Regions from separate parts of the Rhizobium arsenicireducens genome, predicted to be linked through region 3. Evidence: predicted binding sites of a transcription regulator. Region 3 holds the regulator's gene; each other region holds the start of a gene.
The links. The regulator LexA, encoded in region 3, represses DNA repair genes until DNA is damaged. The targets are predictions, from matches to a motif close to TGTTCNNNNTGTGTTCNG.
Positions count from the first base shown of each region.

Region 1: ACWPVA_RS14765 (DNA recombination protein RmuC) is a predicted target of LexA. The motif match lies at 1,522-1,539, and genes of this name have one in related genera.
Region 2: ACWPVA_RS15120 (YifB family Mg chelatase-like AAA ATPase) is a predicted target of LexA. The motif match lies at 1,141-1,158, and genes of this name have one in related genera.

Region 1 is NZ_CAXHYK020000001.1:2,975,543-2,978,817, reverse strand. Features, by position in the region: gene ACWPVA_RS14770 (ribokinase) at 1-227, opposite strand, end outside; gene ACWPVA_RS14765 (DNA recombination protein RmuC) at 270-1,487, opposite strand; gene ACWPVA_RS14760 (methyl-accepting chemotaxis protein) at 1,846-3,275, shown strand, end outside.
Region 2 is NZ_CAXHYK020000001.1:3,047,211-3,050,485, reverse strand. Features, by position in the region: gene ACWPVA_RS15130 (cupin domain-containing protein) at 1-23, shown strand, start outside; gene gshB (glutathione synthase) at 113-1,060, shown strand; gene ACWPVA_RS15120 (YifB family Mg chelatase-like AAA ATPase) at 1,248-2,780, shown strand; gene cysK (cysteine synthase A) at 3,019-3,275, opposite strand, start outside.
Region 3 is NZ_CAXHYK020000001.1:1,256,309-1,259,583, reverse strand. Features, by position in the region: gene kdsA (3-deoxy-8-phosphooctulonate synthase) at 1-602, opposite strand, end outside; gene ACWPVA_RS05915 (VOC family protein) at 602-1,492, opposite strand; gene lexA (transcriptional repressor LexA) at 1,743-2,450, shown strand; gene ACWPVA_RS05905 (ComEC/Rec2 family competence protein) at 2,431-3,275, opposite strand, start outside.

The DNA of each region.
Region 1 (3,275 bases), 1.7 Mb from region 3:
CCTGCTTCTTCCAGCATGGCGAGCGCGGGGCCTGCGAATTCGTCCTGACCCACGGCGCCGACCATGCGCACGGCGGATCCGGCACGGCGGGCGGCCAGCGCCTGATTGGCGCCTTTGCCCCCGGCAGCGGTCGCAAAGTCTGTGCCGGCTACCGTCTCGCCGGGTTTCGGGAGCCGAGGCGTCGTGGCAATGAGATCCATGTTGATGGAGCCGAATACAGTGATCATGCGTGTTTCCGTCCTTGGTGTCCGTCCCGTCAGAAGCCAGCCTTATTCATCGTCGACGATCCTCAGTTTCAGGAGGCCAGTCCGGCTTTCCACCGATCTCTGGCCTTCGTCCGGCGCTGTCGCCGAAGCCGCCGGAAACTCGAGTGCCTCGATTTTGGCGCCGCGCTTTGTCAGTTTGTCGGCGGAGGTAAGGATCATGTCTACGTCTTTCTGGGCCGCCAGAAAATGACCCTGCAGCTTTCTGGTGCGTTCGTCGAGGCGGACTAGGTCTTCCATCAGATGAACGACCTCGCCTTGGATCAGGTGAGCCTGTTCGCGCATGCGCTGGTCCTTGAGGACTGCCTGGATCACCTGGATCGACAGCATCAGCAAGGATGGCGAGACGATCACGACACGCAACCGATGGGCCTTCTGCACGATCGCTTCGAAATGTTCGTGGATCTCGGCGAAGATCGATTCCGACGGAACGAACAGGAAGGCCATGTCCTGGGTTTCGCCGGCGATCAGGTATTTCGTCGAAATGTCGCGAATATGCACCTCGATATCGCGCCGGAAATTCTGGCCGGCCACCTTCTTCTCTTCCGGGGTCTGCCCGTCGCGAATGGCGTTCCAGGCCTCGAGCGGAAACTTGGCGTCGATCACCAGCGGCGGCGAGCCGTTCGGCATGCGGATCGTGCAGTCGGGGCGCATGCCGTTTGAAAGCGTAGACTGAAAAGTATAGGCGCCCATTGGCAGCCCGTCGGCGACGATCGTTTCCATGCGTGACTGGCCGAAGGCGCCGCGCGTCTGTTTGTTGGACAGAATAGCCTGGAGACCCACGACGTCCTTGGCCAATGACTGGATGTTGTTCTGTGCCGCATCGATCACCGCTAGCCGCTCCTGCAGTTGGCGCAAGTTCTCATGTGTCGATTTGGTCTGCTCGGTGATCGTCGTGCCGAGGCGTTGGGTCAGGCCGTCGAGCCGTTGGTTGATCGTCTGGTTGAGTTCGGATTGCCGCTTGCCGAACACATCGGACATTGCGGCCAGCCGCCCTTGCATCTCCGCCTGGGCCCTCAACAATTCCGCGAGCCGGGCCTCGGCCACGGCCTCGCGCCGCGCCGCGTCCATCGCGATCTCCGCACGACTGCGGCCGGCGCGGTGGATGGACAGGATGAGCAGAAACAACGCCGTCAGCAGCGATGCTGCGACGATGCTGGCAAGGGCGATCGGAGAAAGGCCGAAGGTGCCGATGGCCAGCGCGGTGAGGTCGGTACTGTTCATGGCGTGGAAGACTAGCAGATTCGCGAAACAGCGATAGATCAAATCAGGAACATTTGACTGCCTGCGCCGTCGCGAGGCAAGAGTTCGAGCCGAAGCAGCATTGCGCCCGCGATCTCCGCAAGGCCAAGGCCTGTTTTCTTAGCGCGCGGCTCAGGAGCGATCCAATGCGGGCATCGCCGACAATGCCGGCCCGGCACTCGTCCAGATAATCCGGCCGATCAGTGTAAGCAATGACTTGCCAAATCGCGATTTCTCGCAGGCCGCGTTCATGCTCCATTTAGGAATTTCACGAATTGTTGTGGAGTATTTCTGAAATTCGGGGGTGCGTCCCCGCTCCGAGAAGGCATTGCGAGATCCAATGAGTGCAGAAAAAGACAAGAACCTGACCGAACGTCTCGCATTTCTCGAAATTGACCAGAAGACGTCCAGAACGTTGAATTCGCTGCGTCCAACTCTTGGGGAGCTTCTCGGCGGCACGCTCGACAAATTCTATGCCAAGGTCGCCGCCACGCCGCAGCTCGCCCGCTTCTTCAGCAGCAAGGAGCACATGACCGGGGCGAAGAATGCCCAGATGGTGCACTGGGACAAACTCTCCAAGGGTACTTTTGACAGCGATTACGTCAACGGCGTCACCACCGTGGGCAAGACCCACGCGCGCATCGGCCTCGAACCTCGCTGGTACATCGGCGGCTATTCCAAGCTGATGACCGAACTGGTGTCGGGCGTCCTCGTCAAGCACTGGCCGTTTCCCTTCGGAAAGCATCATGCAGAGGCCCTCGGAGAAAAGCTCGGCGCCCTGATCAAGGCATCCATGCTCGACATGGACTACGCGATCTCGGTCTATCTTGCCGAACTCGATGAGCGGCGCAAGGTATTGGAGGAAGAACGCAAACGCTTCGAGGACGACCAGCGGGTCGCCATGGAGCATTTGCGCCGTGGCCTCGAAGCGCTCGCCCGCGGTGACTTTGAAAGCAAGATGACCACCGACCTCCCGGACAATTTCAAGCAGATGGCCCTCGACTATAACGAGACCGTCGTGCGGCTCAGCGAGTCCTTCGCCTCCATTCGTCGCGCCTCGGAGGAGATTCTGAACGGCACCGATACGATCGCCAAGGCGTCCGACGACATCGCTGTCAGCACGGCCAAGCAGGCGGCGGGCGTGCAGGAAAGCTCATCGGCCCTGCAGCAGTTATCAGTGAGCGTCGGCCAGACGGCGACCAATGCGGAACGCGCCTCGATGGCGGTGCACGACACCCAGCAGCAGGCACGCAGTTCCGGTGACGTTGTCGCCCAGGCGATTGCTGCCATGGCCGAGATTGAAAAGTCATCGACCGAAATCTCCAAGATTATCGGCGTCATCGACGAGATTGCCTTCCAGACAAATCTCCTGGCGCTGAATGCAGGTGTCGAGGCGGCGCGTGCCGGTGACGCCGGCAAGGGTTTCGCCGTGGTCGCCCAGGAAGTCCGCCAGCTTGCCCAGCGCAGCGCGGATGCAGCGAAGGAAATCAAGCGGCTGATCTCCCAGAGCAGCCATCAGGTCAACGAAGGCGTTGGGCTTGTCTCGAACACCGGCACGGCACTTGCCGACATGATCAGCCGCATCGACACGATCCACTCCATCGTTTCCGAGATCGCCACCGCCGCCAAGGATCAGGCGACCGGCCTCAAGGAGGTCAACCAGGCGACGCAAAGCATGGATACGCTCACGCACCAGAATTCGGCCATGGTGGAGCAGACCTCCGCCGAAACGCAGCGTCTGCGGGGCGAAGTTGCCGGCCTCGTGCAGTT
Region 2 (3,275 bases), 1.8 Mb from region 3:
CCGCCAAGCAGGTTCTCGGCTGAGCGGAGGTTCAGGAGAATTGATGGTGCGCGACGTTGCCTTTCTAAAGGAGGCGGCCTAAATCTCGGGTGCTTTCAACGAGGGGCCGGCCATGGCGAAGATCAAGAATATTGCGGTCCAGATGGACCATGTCTCAGGCATTGCGATTGCCGGGGACTCAACCTTTGCGATGAGCATCGAAGCCCAGGCCCGCGGCTACAGTCTGTTCCACTATACGCCCGATCGCCTCTCCATGCGCGACGGGTGCATCATAGCGACCGTCGAGCCGATGGAACTGCGCGACGAGAAGGGCAACCACTTCACCCTGGGCGAGCCTGAACGGGTCGATCTGTCGACCATGGATGTGGTGCTGCTGCGCCAGGATCCGCCCTTCGACATGGCCTATATCACCTCGACGCATCTTCTGGAGCGCATCCATCCAAAGACGCTGGTGGTCAACGACCCGGCCTGGGTCCGCAATTCGCCGGAGAAGATCTTCGTCACCGAATTTGCCGACCTGATGCCGCCGACCCTGATTACCCGGGACGTGACCGAGATTGCCCGGTTCCGCGAGGAGATGGGCGACATCATCCTGAAGCCGCTCTACGGCAATGGCGGCGCCGGCGTGTTCCACTCGACGCGCGACGACCGCAACTTCACCTCTCTCATCGAGATGTTCCACCAGATGTTCCGCGAGCCCTTCATCGCCCAGGCCTATTTGCCTGCGGTGCGAAAGGGTGACAAGCGCATCATCCTGGTCGACGGGGAGGCGGTCGGTGCGATCAACCGTGTCCCGGCCGAGACCGACAGTCGTTCCAACATGCATGTCGGCGGACGCGCCGAGGCCACCGAACTGACGGCGCGGGAAAAGGAAATCTGCGCCCGCATCGGCCCGGCGCTGAAGGAGCGCGGCTTCCTGCTGGTCGGCATCGACGTCATCGGCGACTACATGACCGAAATCAACGTGACGTCGCCGACCGGCATCCGCGAAGTCAAGAAGTTCGGCGGTGCTGACATTGCCGCTTTGTTGTGGGACGCGATCGAGAAGAAACGGGCCTGAGGCGCTCTGATTGCCGTCTGATCCCTCTTCGTTCCCCATGTACAACCAGCTGCAACCGGGCATCGCGTACTGCGCGAATTTGTTCCGTTAATGTTCTTGTTATCGAGGTTGTTCTGTGCCAGATTGCAACCCGTGGCCCGCGCAAGATGTAGTTGCGTGGCGCGGACTGGCTTTTTGGGGGCGGGCAATGGTAGCGCGTGTCAGTACAGTCGCATTCCAGGGGATTGAAGGCGTTCCGGTCGATGTCCAGGTGATGGTCGCGCCAGGCAAGATCAACATGCACATCGTCGGGCTGCCCGACAAGGCGGTGGCAGAGAGCCGCGAACGGGTGCAGGCGGCCCTGCACGCTTCGGGTCTGGCGCTGCCACCCAAGAAGGTGACGGTCAATCTGGCGCCCGCCGACCTGCCCAAGGAGGGTTCGCATTTCGATCTGCCGATCGCGCTCGGACTGATGGCGGCGCTTGGTGCGATCCCCGGCGATGCGCTTTCGGACTATGTGGTGATCGGCGAACTCAATCTCGACGGGACGATCGCCAATGTCGCAGGCGCTCTGCCGGCTGCGATCGGCGCGAACGCGCTCGGCAAGGGGCTGATCTGCCCGGCCGACTGCGGGGCGGAGGCTGCCTGGGCCGGCGCCGATATCGATATCCTGGCACCGCGTAGCCTGATCGCGCTCGCCAACCACTTTCGCGGCACCCAGGTATTGACAAGGCCCGAGCCGGCGGTTCGCGCGCTGCCGTCCAACCTGCCGGATCTTGCCGACATCAAGGGCCAGGAAAGCGCCAAGCGGGCGCTGGAGGTCGCGGCCGCTGGCGGGCACAATCTGCTGATGGTCGGGCCGCCGGGTTCCGGAAAGTCGATGCTGGCTGCGCGTCTCCCGTCGATCCTGCCGCCGCTTTCGGCCGCCGAACTGCTGGAGGTTTCGATGATCCATTCGGTCGCCGGCCAGCTCTCGGGCGGGAAGCTGTCCGATCGCCGGCCGTTCCGCACGCCGCACCATTCGGCGACCATGGCTGCCCTTGTTGGCGGCGGTCTGCGTGCCCGGCCGGGCGAGGCATCGCTTGCCCATCGCGGCGTGCTGTTCCTCGATGAACTGCCGGAATTTGCGCCCCCGGCGCTTGACGCGCTCCGCCAGCCATTGGAGACCGGAGAATGTATCATCGCGCGCGCCAATCACCGGGTGTCCTATCCCGCCGAGTTCCAGCTGGTGGCGGCGATGAATCCGTGCCGCTGCGGCATGGCCGGCGAGCCGGGGCATACCTGCGCGCGCGGGCCCCGCTGCGTTTCCGATTATCAGGGGCGGATCTCCGGGCCGTTGATGGACCGCATCGACATCCGCATCGACGTACCGGCGGTCTCGGCCGCCGATCTCATCCGGCCGATGGCGGCGGAGAAAAGCGCCGATGTGGCGCGCCGGGTAGCGATCGCCCGCGACATGCAGCGTGAGCGGTTCGAGGCGGCGGGAATCGGCGGCGTGACGACCAATGCTCGCTGCTCGACAGCGCTGATTGAGAAGCTCGCCGAGCCCGACACTGCCGGCCTGCAGTTGCTGCGCGACGCGGCTGACAAGTTCAAGTTTTCCGCCCGCGGCTATCACCGGGTGCTGAAGGTGGCGCGCACGCTCGCCGACCTGGATGGGGCAGCCCTGCTCGGACGCATTCATCTGGCCGAAGCGATTTCCTACCGCATCGCCTCGGAGCGGCTGTCGGCGGCGGCGTAGCGAAGTGGTGTCGCGCCCAGGAAGCGTAAGGTCGCGCCGCCAAGTTGGGAAGGTGGCCGGCTGGACGGTGGAGCGTGAGGGGAAAGGCAATGCAAAAAGTGGCGAGCGTCGCATGCGCTTGATGCGACCGGCTGCGCAAGAGGCTTGCCGTTTTGCGGTCCGGGCCATGTATCGGGCCGGAAAGTCGATGGGGCGCCGTCGGCGCCCCCTTGCGGATGAATGCAGCGTGCAGCGCGGCCTATTCGCCGAGCCCGGCGAACAGCGCGGTCGACAGGTAGCGCTCGGCGAAGGACGGGATGATCACGACGATCGTCTTGCCGGCATTTTCCTCGCGGCTGCCGACCTTGATCGCGGCCGTGAGCGCAGCGCCTGACGAGATGCCGACCGGCACCCCCTCGAGGCGGGCGACGAGGCGGGCGGTCTCGAAGGCCTCGTCATTGGTGACGGTGACGACTTCGTCGTAGATATGGGTGTCGAGGATCTTTGGCGCGAAGC
Region 3 (3,275 bases):
ACCGGCGCGCCCATGGCCGCCATGATCGGCAGCGAGCGCATATCGGACACCAGCGTGTTGTAGCCGAAGGATGCGCCGCGCTCACACAGCATGACATTGGCATTGCCGCTGGCATTGATCTTGTTGAGGACGTTCTTCATGTCCCAAGGGGCGAGGAACTGGCCTTTCTTGACGTTGATCGCACGGCCGGTCTGGGCAGCGGCCACCAGAAGATCGGTCTGGCGGCAGAGAAACGCCGGGATCTGCAGAACGTCGACCGTCGGCGCAACCAGCCGGCAGTGCTCTTCGGTGTGCACGTCGGTGAGCACCGGGAAGCCGTATTCCTTCTTGAGATCGGCAAAGACCTCCATCGCCTTTTCCAGGCCGATCCCGCGCTCTGCAGAAAGAGAAGTGCGGTTCGCCTTGTCGAAGGACGACTTGTAGACGAGGCCGAGCCCGAGCTCGCCGCAGATCTCCGAAAGCTGGCCGGCGATCATGAAGGCGTGATCGCGGCTTTCCATCTGGCAGGGGCCGGCAATCAGCGAGAATCGCTTGGAATTGGAGAAGACGACCTTGGCGGTACCTTCGCCGACGACGACTTCGGAATGGGTCGGATTGCTCATCAAACTTCCTCGAAAACGAAGGGCACGCCCTGCCCCGCCTCATGCGGAACGATCAGACGCGCGCCGTGGCGGCTGAATGCGATGCCCTTAGCAGCGAGCAGCCGCTCTGTCACGCCGATATCGGCAACCTTGACGATTAGCAACCGGCCTTTGAGCCCCCGTCCGCAATCCTTTGTCTCGAGCCCGAAATAGCCGGCAAGCCCGGCCGGCGTCAGCGCCTCGACCTTGGCATTGGCCGATTGCAGCGACAGCCCGAAGGAATGGGCCTCGACTTCGCGCTGCTCGAATACCTCTTCCAGCAGATACTGGAAGTCGCTCGGATTGTCCTCGCCGAGCACGACGGTCGATAGACCAAGCGCGCCGTTCTCGTGCCGCGCCAACGCGCCGCGGTCCGCCGGCAAGGGATTGACCCGCTCGCAGGCAAACAGGAAGAAGTCGGGCGCCCGCAGGTCGGCCGCGAAGGCAAGCTTGAACCCGCCCAGGACATCTGATCCGTCCGCCATCTTGAACACCCGCTCGAAGTGCAGAATCGGACTGCCGGAAAAACCCGCCGCAGCGAAACGCCGGTGATCGGCCTCGGCATCATCGGTCTTGACGACGATCGCCGACAGCCCTTCCGGGCCATTGCGGAACCGGAACGCCAGGTCGCGCGCCACGAACATGTTTCCAGCCTTGGCCGCCGCCTCGCATTCCTCACGGCTGGCGACGGAGAGCGGCTCGAGATAAGTGTCGTCGGCGAAGAACACACAGGCATTCTCGGTGCCGAACGGATGGCGCGCATCGGCCGCCACGGTGAAGCCGAGCTGGCTCAACCGACCGCGCGCCGCCTCCAGCGAGTGGACGGGGAGGACGACATGGTCGAGGCCTCGCGCTTTGTTCAATCCGGACATCCCATACCCCCTTGTCAGGCACTCGCCATCGACGGGATGATTTGCGCCATTTGCCTCTCGATGGCAAGCCGATCCGCTATCGCCTCGCCACGCCCGGAGCCAGATCAGCGCGTCCTGTACACGCAAAGCGCCGTGATCAAAAAATTCACCATTCGCACTGCAGACTTCAAGGGATCTTTGGTACTTGCGGAACACAACTGGAACAGATAGTGTATGTTCCGTATTTGTTTCACAATTGGGGCACCGCAACATGCTGACGCGCAAGCAACAGGAACTGCTTCTTTTCATCCACGAACGGATGAAGGAATCCGGCGTCCCTCCATCCTTCGACGAAATGAAGGACGCGCTGGATCTCGCCTCCAAGTCGGGCATCCACCGTTTGATCACCGCCCTTGAGGAGCGCGGCTTCATCCGGCGCCTGCCAAACCGCGCCCGTGCGATCGAGGTGATCAAGCTCCCGGAAGCCTATTCGCCGAGTCTCCAGCCGCGCCGCGGCTTTTCACCCAGCGTGATCGAAGGCAGCTTGGGCAAGACGCCCGTGGCGGCGCAAAAGCCCGTCGAGGACACGTCGAATTCGGTCAGCGTCCCCGTCATGGGCCGTATTGCCGCAGGCGTTCCGATCTCGGCGATCCAAAACAACACCCACGACATTACCGTTCCCGCCGAAATGCTGGGATCCGGCGAGCATTATGCGCTCGAGGTCAAGGGCGACTCGATGATCGAGGCGGGCATCCTGGATGGCGACACGGTCATTATCCGCAACGCCTCCAATGCCAATCCGGGCGATATCATCGTCGCCCTGGTCGACGATGAGGAGGCAACCTTGAAACGTTTCCGCCGCCGTGGCGCGTCGATCGCACTCGAAGCGGCGAACCCGGCTTACGAGACCCGCATTTTCGGCCCGGACCGCGTCAAGATCCAGGGCAAGCTGGTCGGCCTCATTCGCCGCTACCACTGAGCGCACTTAACTCTGCCATGCTGCTCGGCTGTGCTTCCGGCATGGCCGGGTTGACACCCTCCCTCTCTGAATCCGGGACGAAGCTGGCGCTACGCCAGTCGTAGCGTCGGTGGATCGACCAGGGACGGGTCAGGCCTTCGAAAGATGTGGTGAGCGTCATTTCGCCGGCTTCGCGTCGTCCCAGATGGATTTCGACGGCCCCGCTGCGACGCATTGTTTCAGCAGTAAGGAGCCGGGCGCCCGAGCGGCAGGACGAAAAGGCGACGCGCCGCGCCGATACCACGATATCGGCCACATCGCAGGCGCCGCCGACAAAAGCGGCCTCTTCCACGGTGGCGATTGTCCAACCGCTATCAAGCCGCGCCACGCACCAGAGCTTCCCTTCGCAAATAAAACGGTCTTCCCCGCCCTCGGTCACGGCCTCTTGCATCCGATCGCGCGCCGCCCGGATTTCCGCCTCCGACCACTGACGCCGCTGCACCGGCTGCCGTCTGTTCGGTGGAGCGCCGGGCACCGGCCCGTTCGCGGCCGTTTTTGCGCCGAGGTCTGGTGAGCCGGGAGGCGGCCCGGTCGATGAAACACTTCGTTCCTCGGGTCTCACATGCTCGTCGATTCCGAGCGCTGCCTTCCACTGATCGAAGATGAACCGAGGCGGGCGGGCTCGATTGGTCGCGATGCTGTCCTCCGACACGCGCAGGCCGACAAGCTGACCGTCTTCCGCAATCAGGATATCGGCGGCCGGCGGCGCAGGACCCCGCGCAAGGAACGCGATCACCGCCGCGAGCAAGACAGTGCCGGCATGCCGCAGTCGCGTCCGTAACAACG